4 regions of the Streptomyces flavalbus genome follow, and region 2 is predicted to be linked to each of the others. Evidence: riboswitches for the same ligand, from Rfam matches in the RefSeq annotation. Region 2 holds a riboswitch; each other region holds the start of a gene.
What was found. A riboswitch is a leader RNA that binds a small molecule or an ion and turns the genes downstream of it on or off. The one in region 2 is predicted to bind cyclic di-AMP.
Positions count from the first base shown of each region.

Region 1 (4,204 bases), 830 kb from region 2:
CTGGAGGGGATGGCGGTGCGGCCCAATCGGCATTTGGTGGGGTGACGGGGTCTTGCGGGAGCGGGTGTGTGTGCGGCCCGGAGCTGAACGGGGGTGCCGCGGATGCCCGTACCGCTGGGTGGGTCGCGCGCCCGGCGCTGACGGGGTGCCGCTGCGCCCACCCGTGCCGCCCCAGCGGCACGACTGCCCGCAGCTACGACGGCACGACTGCCCGCAGTTACGGCGGAGCCGACGACGAGTCGCAGTCGCCGTACTACGGAAGGGGACGTGTCGGGGGGTGTCCGCCCGCAGTGGTTCGCGCGCAAGACCCCGTCCACCCCACGATGTACAGCCCGCGCGGTTCCGAGGACGGACACCCCCCGGCGCGGCCCCGACCCACCCCCGGCAGACAGCGCTACGCCCGCCACCCACCGGACCAGCCACAGGCCGCCGCAGGCGTGCATCTGGAGCAATCCGGCCTGCACGTCAGCGCGGAGCGGGTCACGCTGCCAGGGAGTGGTCTGCGGAGAGTGCGGAGGTGGTGGGGCGTGAGGTCGATCGGGCGGAGCGTTGCGCTCGGAGTGGTCGTGAGCTGTCTCGCCGGGCTGCTCGGCGGCTGCGGCAGTCTGGACTCCGAGGCCCGCAGCATGGCCCGCGCCCTCCCCCGACGCCGACTTCACCCACCCCGGCATCCTCCTCAGCGAGTCACAGCTCAAGGCCATCCGCAAGAACGTCACCGCGGGCAAACAGCCCTGGCTGAAGGCGTACCTCGACATGCGGGACAGCGAGTACGGCTCGTACCGCCACACCCCCAAGCCCGCCGCCACCGTCGCCTGCCCCACCAACGGCAGACCAGGCCCCGCCTGCCGAGCCGAGCGCCGCGACGCCATCGCCGCCTACACCCAGGCCCTCCTCTTCACCGTCACCGGCAAGCAGCAGCACGCCACCAAGGCCACCGCCATCATGGACGCCTGGTCCGCCAAGCTGAAACGGCACACCGGCGGCAACGCCGCCCTCCAGGCCGCCTGGTCCGGCGCCACCTGGGCCCGCGCCGCGGAGATCATCCGGTACACCCCCGACTCCGGCTGGCCCCAGGACCGCGTACGCCGCTTCGAGGACATGCTCCGCACCGCCCACCTCCCCGAAGTCACCGCCCGCGTCCCCGACTTCAACGGCAACTGGGACCTGGCCATGACCAACGCCGCCCTCGCCATCGCCGTCTTCCTCGACGACCACCAGACCTTCGACGACGCCCTCGCCCGCGCCCGCGAACGCGTCCCCGCCTACTTCTACCTGGCCAAGGACGGCCCCCGCCCCCGCCCCCCGAAGGGCGGCACCATCAACACCCCCGCCGAGATCGACGCGTACTGGTTCCGGCAGAAGACGTACAAGGACGGCCTCACCCAGGAGACCTGCCGTGACTTCCGCCACGTCGGCTACTCCCTCGCCGCCACCGCCCACATCGCCGAGACCGCCTGGCACCAGGGCGTCGACCTCTACGACGAGATCAAGGACCGCCTGACCGCCACCGTCAGCCTCCACGCCCGCGCCCAGCTCCGCCGCACCGCCCCCACCCCCGCCTGGCTCTGCGGCGGCAAGGTGAACCGGAACCTGGGCCCGCACCTGGAGGTCGTCCTCAACCACCTCGACCACCGCCTCGACCACCGTCTCGACGACTCCCACGGCACCGCCGACGCCCGCGAACTAGCCCGCCGTACCCGCCCCGCGGGTACCGACGGCCGCTTCGTCTCCTGGGAGACGCTCACCCACGCGGACAACCCCGGATAAACGCGTGTGCTGAGCCCCCCGCCCATGGCGTACACTGGTTTCACCGACGCGGGGTGGAGCAGCTCGGTAGCTCGCTGGGCTCATAACCCAGAGGTCGCAGGTTCAAATCCTGTCCCCGCTACTGAAGGCTCAGGGCCGGAATCCAGTTCATGGATTCCGGCCCTGAGTGTTTTGCCGTACGGCACGCCACCGCCGCCCACCCCACCCACCCCTCCGTCACAAGACGTGACCACCCGAACGCCCTCCGCATAACAACTGACACACGGTCAGATCCCCAACCCCCGGCCAACCCGCAGCCAACTCGCCCGGTTTTCACCGCTCATCGCCCCGTACGTCCCCCACCGTTAGGTAATGATCAAGCGGAACGGCTTGGAATTCAGCCCCCGGTTCTATTAACGTCCGATAACGCAGCGCGGTCGTCCCAGCCGTCACAAGAGACGGCTCCGTGCGCACGCGCCGAATCCCGCGAGGGAACCGGGGAACCACCACCCTGGGGTGAATCGCGCGTCAACCACCGTAGAAGTACGACTGGTTTACGCGCGTAGGAGACCTTCCTGCTCCGAACCCGTCAGCTAACCCGGTAGGCGAAGAAGGAAGGAAGGAGTACGCCTACGTGGCGTCCAACCGGCCTGGCCCTGACTTCGGCTCCGATCCCGGTTCCGTCGACACCGCCGTCTACGGCGACCCCGCTGTCTACGGCGACCCCGCTGTCCACGTCGACCCCGCTGTCCACGTCGACACCGTCGTCTACGGCGGCGAGCGCACCGACGAGGGCCCCTGGGAGGAGTGGAACCCCACCGCGGACTCCATCCGCCCCGTACGAGGTCGGCACCGCGTCAGCAAGCAGCGCGGCGGCGGACTGGCCCGCAGCTCCACCGTCCTCGGCGTCGGCGTCATAGCCGCCGTCGGCGCGGGCGGCATGGCCACCGCGCAGACGGGCAAGCCGCCGGTCTCCATCTCCATACCCGACCTGCCCTCCGTCGGCTCCCCCTTCTCGGACGACGACTCCGAGGACACCGCCGCCGAGCCCACCGAAGAGGCCGCCACCCCGCTCAGCAGCGTCGGCGTCACCACCACGGACACCGCCCAGGGCACCACCGACGCCGGTGAGGCGCTGCGCGCCCGGATCATGGCGCAGGCCGAGCAGCAGCAGGACCAGGTCGACACCAAGGCGCAGCAGGCCGCCGAGGCCGCCGCCGCGAAGGCCGCCGCCGCAGCCGCCGAGAAGGCGGAGGAGGAGGCCGCGGCCAAGGCCGCCGCCGAGAAGGCCGCCGCGGAGGAAGAGGCCCGCAAGAAGGCCGAGGCCGAGCGGCTCGCCGAGCTGGCCCGGCAGTACACGCTGCCGACCTCCTCGTACACGATCACCTCGACCTACGGTCAGGCCGGTGCGATGTGGTCCTCCGGCTACCACACCGGCCTGGACTTCGCCGCGCCCACCGGCACGCTCATCAAGGCGGTCCACAGCGGCACGATCACACAGGCCGGGTGGGACGGCTCGTACGGCTACAAGACCGTCCTCACCCTCGATGACGGCACCGAGATCTGGTACGCCCACCAGTCGTCGATCAGCGTCAGCGTCGGCCAGAAGGTGACCACGGGTGACGTGATCGGGCGCGTGGGCGCGACGGGCAACGTCACCGGGCCGCACCTGCACCTGGAGATCCACCCGGCCGGGGGCGGCGGGGTCGACCCGCTGGCCTGGCTGCAGAGCAAGGGGCTCACGCCCTGAGGCGTCGCGCCTCCTCACTCCTTCCCTGATCCCCGGCGGTCCTGACGGCAACCCCCCGACGTCAGGGCTGCCGGTTCAGTGTTGGTAGGGATTGTGGACCGGCTGAGCTGGAAGCACTGGGTAGGCCGCGTAGGGCGCCTGCATCGGCACCGGCCGCCACCCGTATCCGTACCCGTACCCGTCGTACCCGTACACCGGCCGCACCGGCGCCGTCATGCGTGCCGCGTGGTCCAGGGCCGGGCGGGCTACGTCCCTGCGGGCCCACAGTTCGTGCAGCAGTTCCCGTTCCCGTACGGCGAAGTCCGCCCCGGCCCGGCCGCGGCGGCCCCGGTGCCGTAGGAACGCGAGGGACGTCGCGTACGCCTCGTACTGCGCCACCGTGCGCGCCGCCGGTTTGCCCAGGTGGTGACCGGCGTACTCGCGGGCCAGGCGGCGGGCCCGCAGCGAGCCGAGCGCGTACGGCTCGGCCGGGGTGAGCCAGCCCGCGGCGGCGTAGGCGGGCAGTTCCTCGCGTACGGTGCGCAGTTCGCGTTGGCGGGTGTAGACGGCCAGCCAGACCAGCAGGCCGAAGACCGGGACCATGAACATGCCGTACACCGCGAAGAAGCCGTACGGGCCGAAGGACGCCGAGCCGTTCCACAGGGCGTGCGTGCCCATCGCGAGCAGCAGGCCCGCCAGCGGGAGCAGGACCCGGCGCACGTGCTGGCG
Region 1 covers NZ_JBHTEB010000001.1:3,835,372-3,839,575, reverse strand. Annotated here, with positions in the region: gene ACFQZ6_RS17200 (dihydrofolate reductase family protein) at 1-45, shown strand, start outside; gene ACFQZ6_RS17195 (alginate lyase family protein) at 754-1,767, shown strand; tRNA gene ACFQZ6_RS17190 (tRNA-Met) at 1,815-1,888, shown strand; cyclic di-AMP (ydaO/yuaA leader) riboswitch at 2,212-2,369, shown strand; gene ACFQZ6_RS17185 (M23 family metallopeptidase) at 2,381-3,496, shown strand; gene ACFQZ6_RS17180 (PrsW family intramembrane metalloprotease) at 3,572-4,204, opposite strand, start outside.
Region 1: it holds a riboswitch for cyclic di-AMP, as region 2 does, so the genes downstream of both, ACFQZ6_RS17185 (M23 family metallopeptidase) here and ACFQZ6_RS21045 (transglycosylase SLT domain-containing protein) in region 2, are expected to answer to the same signal.

Region 2 (4,204 bases):
AGGGTGTGCGTGCCGGACACCAGCTCGGTGAGCTTGGCCGAGGGGTCGGCGCTGGAGCCCTCGCCGTCGCCCCGCCCGGCCATCCCGGAGGCCAGTCCGCTCTCCAGGTCGCCGAGGTCGGGCAGCCCCAGATCGGTGGTGATCTTCACCGTGCCGGAGAGCTGCTGCACGTCCGACTTGGCGATCTTCTCTATGAGTTCCTGTGCGCTGATCTTGGGGAGGTCCGGGCTGCCGGAGTCGGCGAGCGCCGGGACGAGCCCGATGGTCGCCGCGGCCACCCCCGTCACCGCGACCGGGACCACGTACCGCGCGGCCCTGCGCCGCGCCCCGCGCGCGTCGTCCTCCCGCGCGTCCCGCGCCGCGGTCGTGTTGTCGTCGGATGCGTACGGTGCCATGTCTGCCTTACCTCTCGCGTCGGCGGCGGCTGTCCGTCTCGTCACGTCCTGGTCGCGCTGTACCCCGAGCCGCCATTCTCACCCGAATTGGTGAGGAGTGGTGTTTTCCGTGGTGTCCATCTGACCAAATCGGCCCACGGGATACGTCACCCCACGGAGCCAACTCCGCGTACTGCTCGGGTATGACGCGAGACGCCCCCGTGTGCACCCACCCGTAGGGGTCCTGATCAGCTTTCAGACGCACTACGCCGACTGGAGGTACGCCTAGGGGAGCGCGGCAGGGGGACACGACGGACCGCCGCCACCCCCATGAGACGGATACGACACCTGCGAGCACCTCCGCCAGGCGGACGGGACACCCGCGGTCCCCCGCCAGGCGGACAGGACCCCGCGGTCACCCCGCCCGGTGCACCACCGCGTCGCACAGCTCGGTCAGCGCCGCCTTGGCGTCGCACTCCCGCAGCGGCAGCAGAGCCGCCCGCGCCTCCTCCGCGTACCGCACGGTGTCGCGCCGCGCCTGCTCCAGCGCGGGGTGGGCGCGCAGCGCCGTCAGGGCGCGCTGGTGCTGGTCGTCGTCGGTGAGGTCGGAGTCGAGCAGCTTGCACAGGGCGAGGTCCTCCTCCAGCCCCAGCCGGGCGGCGCGCTCCCGCAGCCGCAGCACGGGCAGGGTGGCGATGCCCTCGCGCAGGTCGGTGCCCGGCGTCTTGCCGGACTCGTGGGAGTCGGAGGCGATGTCCAGGACGTCGTCCGCGAGCTGGAAGGCGACGCCGAGCCGCTCGCCGTACTGGGTGAGGACGTCGATGACCGTCTCGTCGGCGCCGGACATCATCGCGCCGAACCGGCAGGCGACCGCGACCAGCGAGCCGGTCTTGCCGGAGAGGACGTCGAGGTAGTGGTCGACCGGGTCACGCCCGTCGGTGGGGCCCGCGGTCTCCAGGATCTGTCCGGTCACGAGCCGCTCGAACGCCTCGGCCTGCACCCGCACCGCCTCCGGACCGAGGTCGGCCAGGATGTGCGAGGCGCGGGCGAAGAGGAAGTCGCCCGTGAGGACCGCGACGGAGTTGCCCCAGCGGGTGTTCGCGCTCGGCACGCCGCGCCGTACCGCCGCCTCGTCCATCACGTCGTCGTGGTACAGCGTCGCCAGGTGGGTCAGCTCCACGACCACCGCGGAAGGCACGATTCCGGGCGCGTAGGGGTCGCCGAACTGAGCCGCGAGCATCACCAGCAGTGGCCGGAAACGCTTCCCGCCCGCCCGCACGAGGTGCTGGGCGGCGCCGGTGATGAAGGGGACCTCACTCTTGGTTGCCTCAAGCAACCCTTCCTCGACGGCCGCCAGCCCAGCCTGGACATCGGCCTCCAGGGCCTGGTCCCGCACGCTCAGCCCGAATGGCCCGACGACGGTCACGAGGGGTCTCCTGTCTGCTGGTGTCCACCGGCGATTACGCGGTTTGTCGATACGTCGCTGCCTTCACTCAAGTCAGCGTATCCGGTCATGTTTCGATCACCGAGGGCGCCCACCGTTGCGGCACGGGCGGTATCGGATCGCGGTCGGTATGTTTTTGATCATTCGATACGAGTGGATATGGGGGCTAAGTGAGTGAATGCAACGGGATGCACCTGAACGTGGCGCGCTGCGCCCCCTTGATCGCCATGATGGCATGAACACGCTTTCCCCCTCGGACACCTCCCCGGGTGGCCAATACGACAACGACGCACCCCTCGGGAGGGGTTCCACATTCACCGGGACATCACCCCCTCCGCGGGGACGAGTTGGCGGTAATGCCCGTTTTGCGACTCTTGTTGACACCCGTGACTTGCCTCACCCCGACCCCGTGGACAGACCCGCGACCCACCACCGCCAACCCCACCCGAACCCCCGCCCCTCCCCCGGCAGTTGAATCTGTGCGACCGCAAAGGATCAAGTGCCCCGAAATCACCTGATCAAGGTCGAACCCACACCGAACCATGTGATGAGCGATTCCCACACTTGTTTCCGACATGTGCTCTCGCATACGTTCCCGGCCTGTCGGGCGGACGCCGAATCCTGCCACCGCCCCGGCAACCCACTGACTGACTCATCCATGGCAGGAGCGGGGGACCCAGGTAAGTCGCCGGGCCGCGACGCGTACGACGTCACACGACGCCGTACGTCGCCACGGCACGGCTCGGGGTGAAGCCGTACCCGCGCAGGGCACGGCCGGGCAGCTCCCGCCCGAACCCGACAGCTCACCTCGCAGGCGCCGGAGAGGACGTTCACCATGCCCGCAGACGGCCAGCCCCGCCGTGCCCGCACCACCCGCCTCGCCCGCACGATCGCCCTCGCCAGCACCGGCGCGGCCGTGCTCGCGCTGCCGCTGATCGGCGCGACCAGCGCCTCCGCGCACACCACGACGGCCGCCACCACCGCGACCACGACCGCCTCGGCCGTTGCATACCCGGACAACCTGGACGGGTGGATCCGCGAGTCGCTCGCCGTCATGGCCCAGCACGGCATCCCCGGCAGCTACGACGCCATCTACCGCAACGTGATGCGCGAGTCGTCCGGCAACCCGGCCGCCATCAACCTCTGGGACTCCAACGCCGCCGCGGGCACCCCCTCCAAGGGCCTGCTCCAGGTCATCGACCCGACCTTCGCCGCGTACCACGTGCCCGGCACCGCGTACAACCCGTACGACCCGGTCGCGAACATCACCGCCGCCTGCAACTACGCCGCCGCGCGGTACGGCTCGATCGACAACGTCTTCGGGGCGTACTGAGCACCCGGCCGCGGCCACGGCATCGCGGCCCGGCCCGCGTCAGCCCTGTGAGCAGAGGCGTTCGAGGACGACGGCGACGCCGTCGTCCTCGTTCGACAGGGTGACCTCGTCCGCGACCGCCTTGAGTTCCGCGTGGGCGTTGGCCATGGCGACGCCGTGGCCCGCCCAGTCGAACATCGGGATGTCGTTGGGCATGTCCCCGAAGGCGATCGTGTCCCGCGGGCGCAGCCCGAGGTGCCCGGCGGCCAGCGCCAGACCGGTCGCCTTGGTGACACCGCACGGCTGGAGTTCCACCGTCCCCGGCCCCGACATGGTGACCGTCGCCAGCGAGCCCACCACGGCGCGGGCCACCGACGCCAACTCGTCGTCCGACAGGGTGGCGTGGCGCAGCAGCACCTTGCTGATGGGCGCGCACCACAGGTCGTCGCGCCGGTCGACCCGCACCGCGGGCAGGGTGGGGTGCGGCATCTCGTAGCCCGGTTCGATGAGCGTGAGCCCCTCGACACCGTCCTGGTCGACCGCCGCGTGGACCTGGCCCACCTCCGCCTCGATCTTGCCGAGCGCGGTCTCGGCCAGCTCCCGGTCCAGGGTGACGGACCACAGCAGACGGTCCGCGCCCGCGTCGTACAACTGCGCGCCCTGCCCGCACACCGCGAGCCCCGTGCTGCCGAGGAACTCCAGCAGCGGGCGCACCCTGGGCGCTGGTCGTCCCGTCACCACCAGATGCTGGGCACCCGCCGCGGCCACCCGCGCGAGCGCGCTGAGCGACCGGTCGGAGAAGGTGTCGTCGCCGCGGAGCAGCGTGCCGTCCAGGTCGGTGGCGATGAGGGAGTACGTCGTGCGCTCGGCATATGCGATGGGTGCGGCCATGATCAGAGAATACGGACATCGCGCTCCCTTCGTTCACACCAGTTCCGGCCTCAACTTCCTTGCCCCGCTCCGTGATTAGGGGCCCCCGCCGGACCCGGCCCCCGAAGCCACCGGACCGGAACCGCATCTTCCAATCACCACCTATCGAACATTCCGATCTCTTCGGGCATATCAGACACTGCC
Region 2 covers NZ_JBHTEB010000001.1:4,661,555-4,665,758, reverse strand. Annotated here, with positions in the region: gene ACFQZ6_RS21055 (LolA family protein) at 1-395, opposite strand, end outside; gene ACFQZ6_RS21050 (polyprenyl synthetase family protein) at 790-1,800, opposite strand; cyclic di-AMP (ydaO/yuaA leader) riboswitch at 2,457-2,650, shown strand; gene ACFQZ6_RS21045 (transglycosylase SLT domain-containing protein) at 2,654-3,151, shown strand; gene ACFQZ6_RS21040 (HAD family hydrolase) at 3,191-4,021, opposite strand.

Region 3 (4,204 bases), 180 kb from region 2:
GGAGGTTCTCGATCCGGGTCTCGTCCTGCGGGTCGGTCGACGCCTGCAGCTCGGCCAGGTAGCCGGTGCGTTCGAGAACCGCCTCCAGGATGGTCGCGGGGCCCGCGCCGGACTCGACGATCGTACGGAGGTCCTCCATCAGCGTGTTGAACCGCTTGACGGCGTTGGTGGACCGCGCGGCCATGCCGTACGCCTCGTCGACGCGGCGCAGTGCCTGCGGGAAGCTGATCTTCTCGCGCTGGGAGAGCGCGTCGATCATGGCCTCGGCGCGGTCACCGATGCCGCGCTTGGGCACGTTGAGGATGCGGCGCAGCGGGACGGAGTCCTCCGGGTTGGCGAGCACCCGCAGGTAGGCGAGGACGTCCCGGACCTCCTTGCGCTCGTAGAAGCGGACCCCGCCGACGACCTTGTAGGGCAGGCCGACGCGGATGAAGACCTCTTCGAAGACACGGGACTGGGCGTTCGTCCGGTAGAAGACGGCGACGTCCCCGGCCTTGGCCTCGCCCGCGTCGGTGAGGCGGTCTATCTCGTCGGCGACGAACTGGGCCTCGTCGTGCTCGGTGTCGGCCACGTAGCCGGTGATGCGCGCGCCCGCGCCCGCGTTGGTCCACAGGTTCTTCGGGCGGCGGGACTCGTTGCGCTCGATGACGGCGTTGGCGGCGGTGAGGATCGTCTGGGTGGAGCGGTAGTTCTGCTCCAGGAGGATCGTCGTCGCGTCGGGGTAGTCCTCCTCGAACTGGAGGATGTTGCGGATGGTCGCGCCGCGGAAGGCGTAGATCGACTGGTCGGCGTCACCGACGACGCACAGCTCGGCCGGGTCCTCTCCCTCGCCGGACGGGCCGACGAGTTCGCGGACGAGGGCGTACTGCGCGTGGTTGGTGTCCTGGTACTCGTCGACCAGGACGTGCCGGAAACGGCGGCGGTAGTGCTCCGCGACGTCCGGGAAGGCGCGCAGCAGGTTGACCGTCGTCATGATCAGGTCGTCGAAGTCGAGGGCGTTCGCCTCGCGCAGCCGCGACTGGTACAGCGCGTACGCCTGGGCGAGGGTCTTCTCGAAGCCGTCGGCGGCCTGGGCGGCGAAGTCCTCCTCGTCGATCAGCTCGTTCTTCAGGTTGCTGATCTTGGCGCTGAAGGACTTGGGCGGGAACCGCTTCGGGTCGAGGTCCAGGTCGCGGCAGACCAGGGCCATCAGGCGCTTGGAGTCGGCGGCGTCGTAGATCGAGAAGGACGAGGTGAAGCCGAGCCGCTTGCTCTCGCGGCGCAGGATGCGCACGCACGCGCTGTGGAACGTCATCACCCACATCGCGTTCGCGCGCGGGCCGACGAGCTGCTCGACGCGTTCCTTCATCTCGCCCGCGGCCTTGTTGGTGAAGGTGATCGCGAGGATCTGCCCGGGGTGGACGCCCCGCTCGGCCAGCAGGTGGGCGATGCGGTGGGTGAGCACCCGGGTCTTGCCGGACCCGGCACCGGCCACGATGAGCAGCGGGGAGCCCGCGTGCACGACGGCGGCGCGCTGGTTCTCGTTCAGCCCCGCCAGCAGGGTGGCGGTGTCCACCGCGGGGCGCGGGGCGCCGTCGCGGTAGTAGGCGTCCCGGTCCGGGGGCGCGTCGAACTTCCCGCCGAACAGATCGTCCGGAATCGGCTCCGGTACGTGATCGTCCTCGGGCGGCGGCGGGGGTTCGTCCGCGGGGCCGCGCTGGGCCTGGAGGTCCGCCAGGAAGCTGTCGTCAAAGAGGCTGCTCATCGCTCTCCGAGTCTAGGGCGCCGCACTGACAACCGGAGCCGGATCCCACCGACCCGGCGCCCGCACCGCCCCGCACCCCTGCCGCCCGGGATGACTGTCACGGATCACTGCCACCCGGACACGGTGAGCGACGTTCCGGATAAGGTCACGAAAATGTATCGGGCATATCACCCACCAACCTTCACAGCCGCCACACGAGTTGGCTACGGTGCCGAGCGGGCCGTACGACCCCCTCCGGCGAACGTCGCCGGGCCGCGCGGCCTCCGCCGAGTCCGGCGTGCCCGCGTGGCAGTGGCCGGAGCCGGGGACCCACCGATCCCGGGGTGAATCGGCTCACTCCTCCTGAGGGAGTGGCCGTAGGGCAACCCTTCCGAACCACCCGCCCGAACCCGACAGCTAACTCGGTAGGCGGTACATGGAAGGAGTCGCCTCCTTGGCGTCGCACCGCAAGTCACGTGCCGCGGGCAGCCGCGTGGCCGGTATCCGCACCCCCGCCCTGGCCACCGCCGCCCTCACCTCCGTGGCCCTGCTCTCCCAGACGGCCAACGCGGCCCCCTCGGACGACCGCCCGAGCCTGGAGGAGGTCGAGAAGAAGGTCGACGACCTCTACCGCCAGGCCGAGTCCGCGACCGAGAAGTACAACGCGGCCAAGGAGAAGACCGCGAAGCAGCGCAAGCAGGTCGACACCCTCCTCGACGACGTCGCCCAGCGCACCCAGAAGCTCAACGACGCGCGCGAGGAACTCGGCTCCTACGCCGCCGCCCAGTACCGCACCGGCGCCGCCGCCCCGGACACCGCCACCTTCCTGCTCGCGGACTCACCGCAGGACTACTTCGACCAGACCCAGCTCATGGGGCGGCTCACCAGCACCCAGAAGTCGGCGGTCGACGACTACTTCGCCGAGCAGACGGCGACGATGAAGAAGCGCCAGGAGGCCACCGAGAGCCTCCAGACGCTCACCGAGTCGCAGAGCGACCTCCGGACGGCCAAGTCCACCGTGCAGAAGAAGCTCGCCGACGCGCGCGACCTGCTGTCGGAGCTGACCGCCGAGGAGAAGGCGCGGCTCGCGGCGATCGAGAAGAAGAAGCAGGAGGAGGCCGCGCGCAAGGCGGCCGAGCTGGCCCGCCAGCAGGCCGAGGAGCAGCAGCGCCAGGAGGAGGAGGCCGCGGCGGCGCAGGAGCAGGAGCAGGAGAGCGGCACCTCAGGCTCCACGGGCTCCGCCGACACCTCCACCGGCACCTCGACGGACACCTCCGTCGACTCCTCGTACGCCACCAAGGCCGAGAAGGCGCTCGCCTTCGCCCGCGCCCAGATCGGCAAGCCGTACGTCTGGGGCGCCACCGGCCCCGACTCCTACGACTGCTCCGGACTGACCCAGGCCGCCTGGAACGCCGCCGGGATCTCCCTGCCGCGCACCACCTACGACCAGGTCAACGCGGGCACCACGGTCTCCCTGTCCAGCGCCCAGCCCGGTGACCTGGTCTTCTTCTACGACGATGTCACCCACGTCGGCATCTACATCGGCAACGGCATGATGATCCACGCCCCGAAGCCGGGCGCCTACGTCCGCGAGGAGTCGATCTACTACGACGGCGAGTCCTCGATCCACAGCGTGGTGCGGCCCGCCTAGGTCTCCGCCGGGTCCGCCTGGTCCGTCGGGTCCGCCGGGTCCGCCGGGTCCGTCAGGTCCACAGCACCGCGATGAAGATGTTCGCCGTGGTCAGCAGGCCCACCAGGCCGAACACGCCCTTGTCCACCCTCTCGTCGTCCCGCTTCACATAGACGAGCCCGAGGATCACGATCAGCAGGGCCAGCTTCACGCCGATCTTGATGTTGTCGAGGGTCCGGTCGTCGGCCTGGTTCAGGCCGACCAGGACCACGCCGGTGACCAGCATCGTCAGGGCCCCGTGCAGCATCGCGGGGACGAAGCGGGCGGTGCCCTGGCCCATCGCCTTCATCTGGGTGAGGAAGCCGCCGAGCAGCGCGGCGATGCCGATGACGTGCAGACCGACGAAGAGGTGGATGAGTACGTCCATGGAGCCGGAGCCTAATAACGCACCGGCCGCCCCCCGACACCGGCCCACCCCCTACGGGCCTCCCCCGGCGCCCGTCGCATATATGCGCCCATAGCAGCCGTGCCGCCGTGTCGGCGCCCGGTTCCCCACATCGGTCAGCGCACCGCGTGAAGTCGACGGCCCGCCTCGGGAACCCCGGTCATCTCCGGTCGCCCCGCGGTCCGCTGGAGTCACTTCCGGACAACGAGTCACCGTGCGGACACACCCGGGATTAGCGTCCTCCCCCAGGTGACCGGCTCCCAACCCGCCCAGGCCAGGGGCGGGGCGGTCACCCCCGCCGAGAAGGTCCGGCGGCGGCCCACTCCCCCTGTGCGGGCCGCCGCCGGACGCGTCCCCCCGCTCCTCGCGGCCCGTAGGAAAGGATGTGCAGCCCAGGTGGCAGCGC
Region 3 covers NZ_JBHTEB010000001.1:4,839,063-4,843,266, reverse strand. Annotated here, with positions in the region: gene pcrA (DNA helicase PcrA) at 1-1,744, opposite strand, end outside; cyclic di-AMP (ydaO/yuaA leader) riboswitch at 1,999-2,170, shown strand; gene ACFQZ6_RS21950 (C40 family peptidase) at 2,178-3,374, shown strand; gene ACFQZ6_RS21945 (hypothetical protein) at 3,427-3,780, opposite strand; gene ACFQZ6_RS21940 (C40 family peptidase) at 4,195-4,204, shown strand, end outside.
Region 3: it holds a riboswitch for cyclic di-AMP, as region 2 does, so the genes downstream of both, ACFQZ6_RS21950 (C40 family peptidase) here and ACFQZ6_RS21045 (transglycosylase SLT domain-containing protein) in region 2, are expected to answer to the same signal.

Region 4 (4,204 bases), 2.2 Mb from region 2:
GGATCTCCAGGGTGCCGCGCGGCGGCAGCGGCGGCCAGGGCTGGTCCGGGTCGGCCGGGACCGGCAGGCCGAGGACCTGCCCGGCGCGCAGCGCCACGCGCGTGTGCCCCTCGGGGGACAGGTGCAGCCGGTCGTGGTCCCAGGCCCGGCGGTCCTGGACGGACCTCAGGGACCACAGGTCGAGGACGGGGCAGCCGTACCGGTCCGCGATGGCGCGCACATGTCCGTTGTAGGTGGCGATCTTGCCGCGCAGGTGCTTGAGGACGGGCACGCCCCGGGTGTCGAACCCGGTGGTCACCATCACCGTGCCCGCTACGGCGGTCAGCCGGGCGACCGCCTCCTCGAACCGTTCGGCGACCTCGTCGGGGTCGGTGCCGGGCCGCAGGATGTCGTTGCCGCCCGCGCAGAAGGACACGAGGTCCGGGGCGAGTTCGACGGCGCGCGGTACCTGGTCGGCCACGATCTGGTCGAGGAGCTTCCCGCGCACGGCGAGGTTGGTGTACCGGAAGTCGCCCTCGGGACGCCGGTCCGCGAGCAGCACCGCGAACCGGTCGGCCCAGCCGACGAACGCCCCGTCGGGGCCGGGGTCGCCGACGCCTTCGGTGAAGCTGTCCCCCACCGCCACGTGCGACCCGATCACTGATCTGCTGTCATTCTTCGAATCGTCTGCCACATCGGCCCATCTTTCCCCGTCGATTGTGACCTACGCGACCGTAGGAAAGGGTTGACGGGCGGTGAGATAAGCCACTGCCAAAACCTTGGTCAATTGCGGAATACGCCGACGGCCGGACCCGTGCGTGGGGTCCGGCCGTCGGCGCGGTCGCGGGGCTGGCGTCAGCCGATGGAGACGCCGTGCGAGCGGAGGTAGGCCACCGGGTCGATGTCGGAGCCGTAGTCGGGCGTGGTGCGGATCTCGAAGTGCAGGTGCGGGCCGGTCGAGTTGCCGGTGGAGCCGGACAGGCCGATCTGCTGGCCGCCGGTCACGGTCTGGCCGCTGGAGACGGACAGCGAGGACAGGTGCGCGTACTGGGCGTAGTAGCCGTCGTTCAGCTTGATGACGACCTGGTTGCCGTACGCACCGGCCCAGCCCGCGGAGACGACGGTGCCGGGGCCGACGGACTTCAGCGTGGTGCCGGTGGCGGCGGCGAAGTCGACGCCGGTGTGGTAGCCGCTGGACCACATGCTGCCCGCCACCTTGTAGCCGGTGCCGACGGCGGCGCCGTCGACGGGGGCGCTGTAGCCCGAAGCGGCGGTGGTCGTGGCGGTGCTGGCGGACGACTGCGAGGACTCGGCGGCGGACGACTTGGAGGACTGCGTCGACTGCTTCGGCTTCGCGGGCTGGGCGGGCTTGGCGGCCTTCGGGGCGGACTGCTTCTTGGCCTCACCCTGCTTGGTCTCGCCCTGCGCCGCGGCCTTCTGGCCGATGCTGAGCTTCAGCCCGGGGTGGATCAGCGAGGGGTCGTCGCCGACCGCCGCGCGGTTGTCCGCGTAGAGCTTCTTCCAGCCGCCGTCGACGTTCTGCTCGTCAGCGATCTTCGAAAGGTAGTCGCCGGCACGGACGGAATAGGTCCGCACGCCCGACTTCTCGGCGGTGGACTTCTTCTCGGCGGCCGACTTCTGCGCCGCGGGGGCGGAGTGGACGGCCTTTTCCGAAACGGACTGCGGGGTGGCGGCGTTGGCGCTGGCGGCCCCCATCAGGGGCAGGGCGAGCGCGGCGCCACCGGTACCGGCCACGGCGATGGAGCGGGCGATACGCAGGGACTTGGGACGGCGGTGCTTACCCTTGGCGGGCATGGCGAATTCCTCTCCTGCGCCTGCGAGGTGAGCTGTCGGGTGCGGACTGGAGATGTCCGGCCGCACCGAGGTGCGGCTGTACCCCAAGCCTGTTCCGGGAACCGGAACAGGCGGTCTACCTGTGGGTCCCCCGCTCCTGCCGGGTGCACGGGTCAGTTTGCGCGGAGTCCGGACGGCGGCAGGATTCGGCGTTCCGTCCGGGATCGGTGTGGAACGTAAGCGAGCAAGACGCAAACGGACAAGCGAGAGGTTCCACCCGAACGCCTTTTTCTTGATCCCTTACGGGAATTACCGGTCACCCTGAGTTGTTCCGAGCGGTGACGCTTTCCCTAAAAGCCCTTGAAAAAGCCCCTGATTACGTGAACATGACGGGCGACGGACGGTCACCGCTATGACGCTGCTCACGTGCCGGATTTCCAGCGTGCCGAATTCCGGAGCGAGTTGGAATGGAAGCGATTAATCCGGACAGATGACTCAGATGCGACGCAGTCGGAGAACTGCCGCATCAAGGTCACCGCGCAGCCCCAGCCGTATCCCGTGGTGCAGCAGCACGGCACCTCGGTGGATTTCGCCCGTTTCAGGGCATTCATAGGAGCTTGCCGGGTCCAGTCCGCGCAGCCGGAGCGCGGGGACCGGCTCGCCGTGGTGCTGCGCCTGGAGGCAGGCGAGGACGACCGTCTCGGCACCGCGCACGTACTGCACCGCGCTCAGCCCGCCCCGCGGCGGGCGCAGCCGGTAGAGGTCCCCGCGCTGCACCAGCGGCCGGATCTCCCGGTACAGCTCCACCCAGTCGCGGGCCTCGGCCAGCTCCGCCTCGCTCCAGCGGGTCAGGTCGCCGCCGATCCCCAGCACCCCGGCCATGGCGCTCACGAACCGGAAGCGCAGCGGGCTGACCCGCCCGTTGAGCTGCTCGTTGGGGCTGTCGGTCACCCAGGCGGCCATCACGCGCGCGGGGTGGAGCTGGCTGAAGCCGTGCTGGATGGCGAGCCGGTCGAGGGGGTCGGTGTTGTCGGAGGTCCACACCTGGTCCGTACGGCTCAGCACCCCCAGGTCGATCCGGCCGCCGCCGCCCGAGCAGGACTCGAAGGCGACGCCGGGGTGGGCCGCCCGCAGCCGGTCGAGCAGCGCGTACACGGCCCGTACGTGATCCACCCAGAGCCGCTGCGGGTAGGGCTCGCCGGGCCATCCGGCGTCGGTGAAGCAGCGGTTGAAGTCCCACTTCACGTAGTCGATGGGCGCGCTCGACAGCAGGGCGTCCAGGCGCTCCCACAGGTACTCCTGGACGTCCTCGCGGGCGACGTTGAGTACGAGTTGATTGCGAAACTCTGTCCGCTTACGTCCTGGTTGGTACTGCACCCAGTCCGGGTGCGCCCGGTACAGGTCGCTGTCCGGGTTGACCATCTCCGGTTCGACCCAGATGCCGAACCGCATCCCCAGCGCCCGCACGTCCTCGGCGAGCGGCGCCAGCCCCTTCGGGAAGCGGTCAGGGTTGGGCGTCCAGTCACCGAGCCCGGCGTGGTCGCCGGTGCGGGAGCCGAACCAGCCGTCGTCGACGACGAACAGCTCGACGCCGATCGCCGCCGCCCGCCGGGCCAGCGCCCGCTGCTGGTCCTCGGAGATGCCGAACCCGGTCGCCTCCCAGGAGTTGAACAGCACCGGCCGGTCCTGGTCGGCGTCGGGGATGACGTACGCCCGCTGGTAGCGGTGCCAGGCCGGCTGGCGCCGCCGAAGCCGCCGTCGCTCCACAGCCCGGCGAGGACGGGGCTCGTGTAGGACTCCCCCGCGGCCAGCCGCAGCAGTCCGGAGTCGTCGTGTCCGGCGCCGCCGGTGATCTGCACGCGCGCGTCGGGCAACTGGGCGACGCCGATCCGCCAGGAGCCCGACCAGGCGAGGGCGCAGCCGTACACCTCGCCGCGCTCCTCGGTGGCGTCGGTGTCCAGGGCGACCCAGGGCAGGTGCTGGTGGCCGGTGTGGCCGCGGCGGCTGCCGATGACCTTCTCGCCGTAGGTGAGCGGGGCTGCGGTGAGCCGGGACTCGGCGGCCCAGCGGCCGTGCAACTGGCTCAGCCGCCAGCCGTCGCGCTCCGGGAGCGTGAAGACGGCGGAGTCCGCGCGCAGCAGCTCCACGTCGGCGTCCCCGGCGTTGTCGACGGTGACCCAGCGCTCGACCACGTCGTGCCGGACGCGGTAGTGCAGGGTGACGGTCAGCCCGCCGTCCCGGAAGCGCAGCCGTACGCCGTCGGGGTCGGCCTCGTGGCCCTCGTAGGACCACTCGGTGCCGCGCCGCCCGTCGCCGGTGCGCACGGACAGGGCGGGGCGGGTGAAGCGGGGGCCGCCCTCGACGGGGTACTCCTCGCGGCCGTCGAGCCGGGACTCGAAGGGCCAGTGGTCCGGCAGCGGGCGCGCGGCGA
Region 4 covers NZ_JBHTEB010000001.1:6,868,328-6,872,531, reverse strand. Annotated here, with positions in the region: gene ACFQZ6_RS30675 (SGNH/GDSL hydrolase family protein) at 1-640, opposite strand, end outside; gene ACFQZ6_RS30670 (M23 family metallopeptidase) at 835-1,794, opposite strand; cyclic di-AMP (ydaO/yuaA leader) riboswitch at 1,799-1,952, opposite strand; partial or broken gene ACFQZ6_RS30665 (alpha-galactosidase) at 2,269-4,204, opposite strand, start outside.
Region 4: it holds a riboswitch for cyclic di-AMP, as region 2 does, so the genes downstream of both, ACFQZ6_RS30670 (M23 family metallopeptidase) here and ACFQZ6_RS21045 (transglycosylase SLT domain-containing protein) in region 2, are expected to answer to the same signal.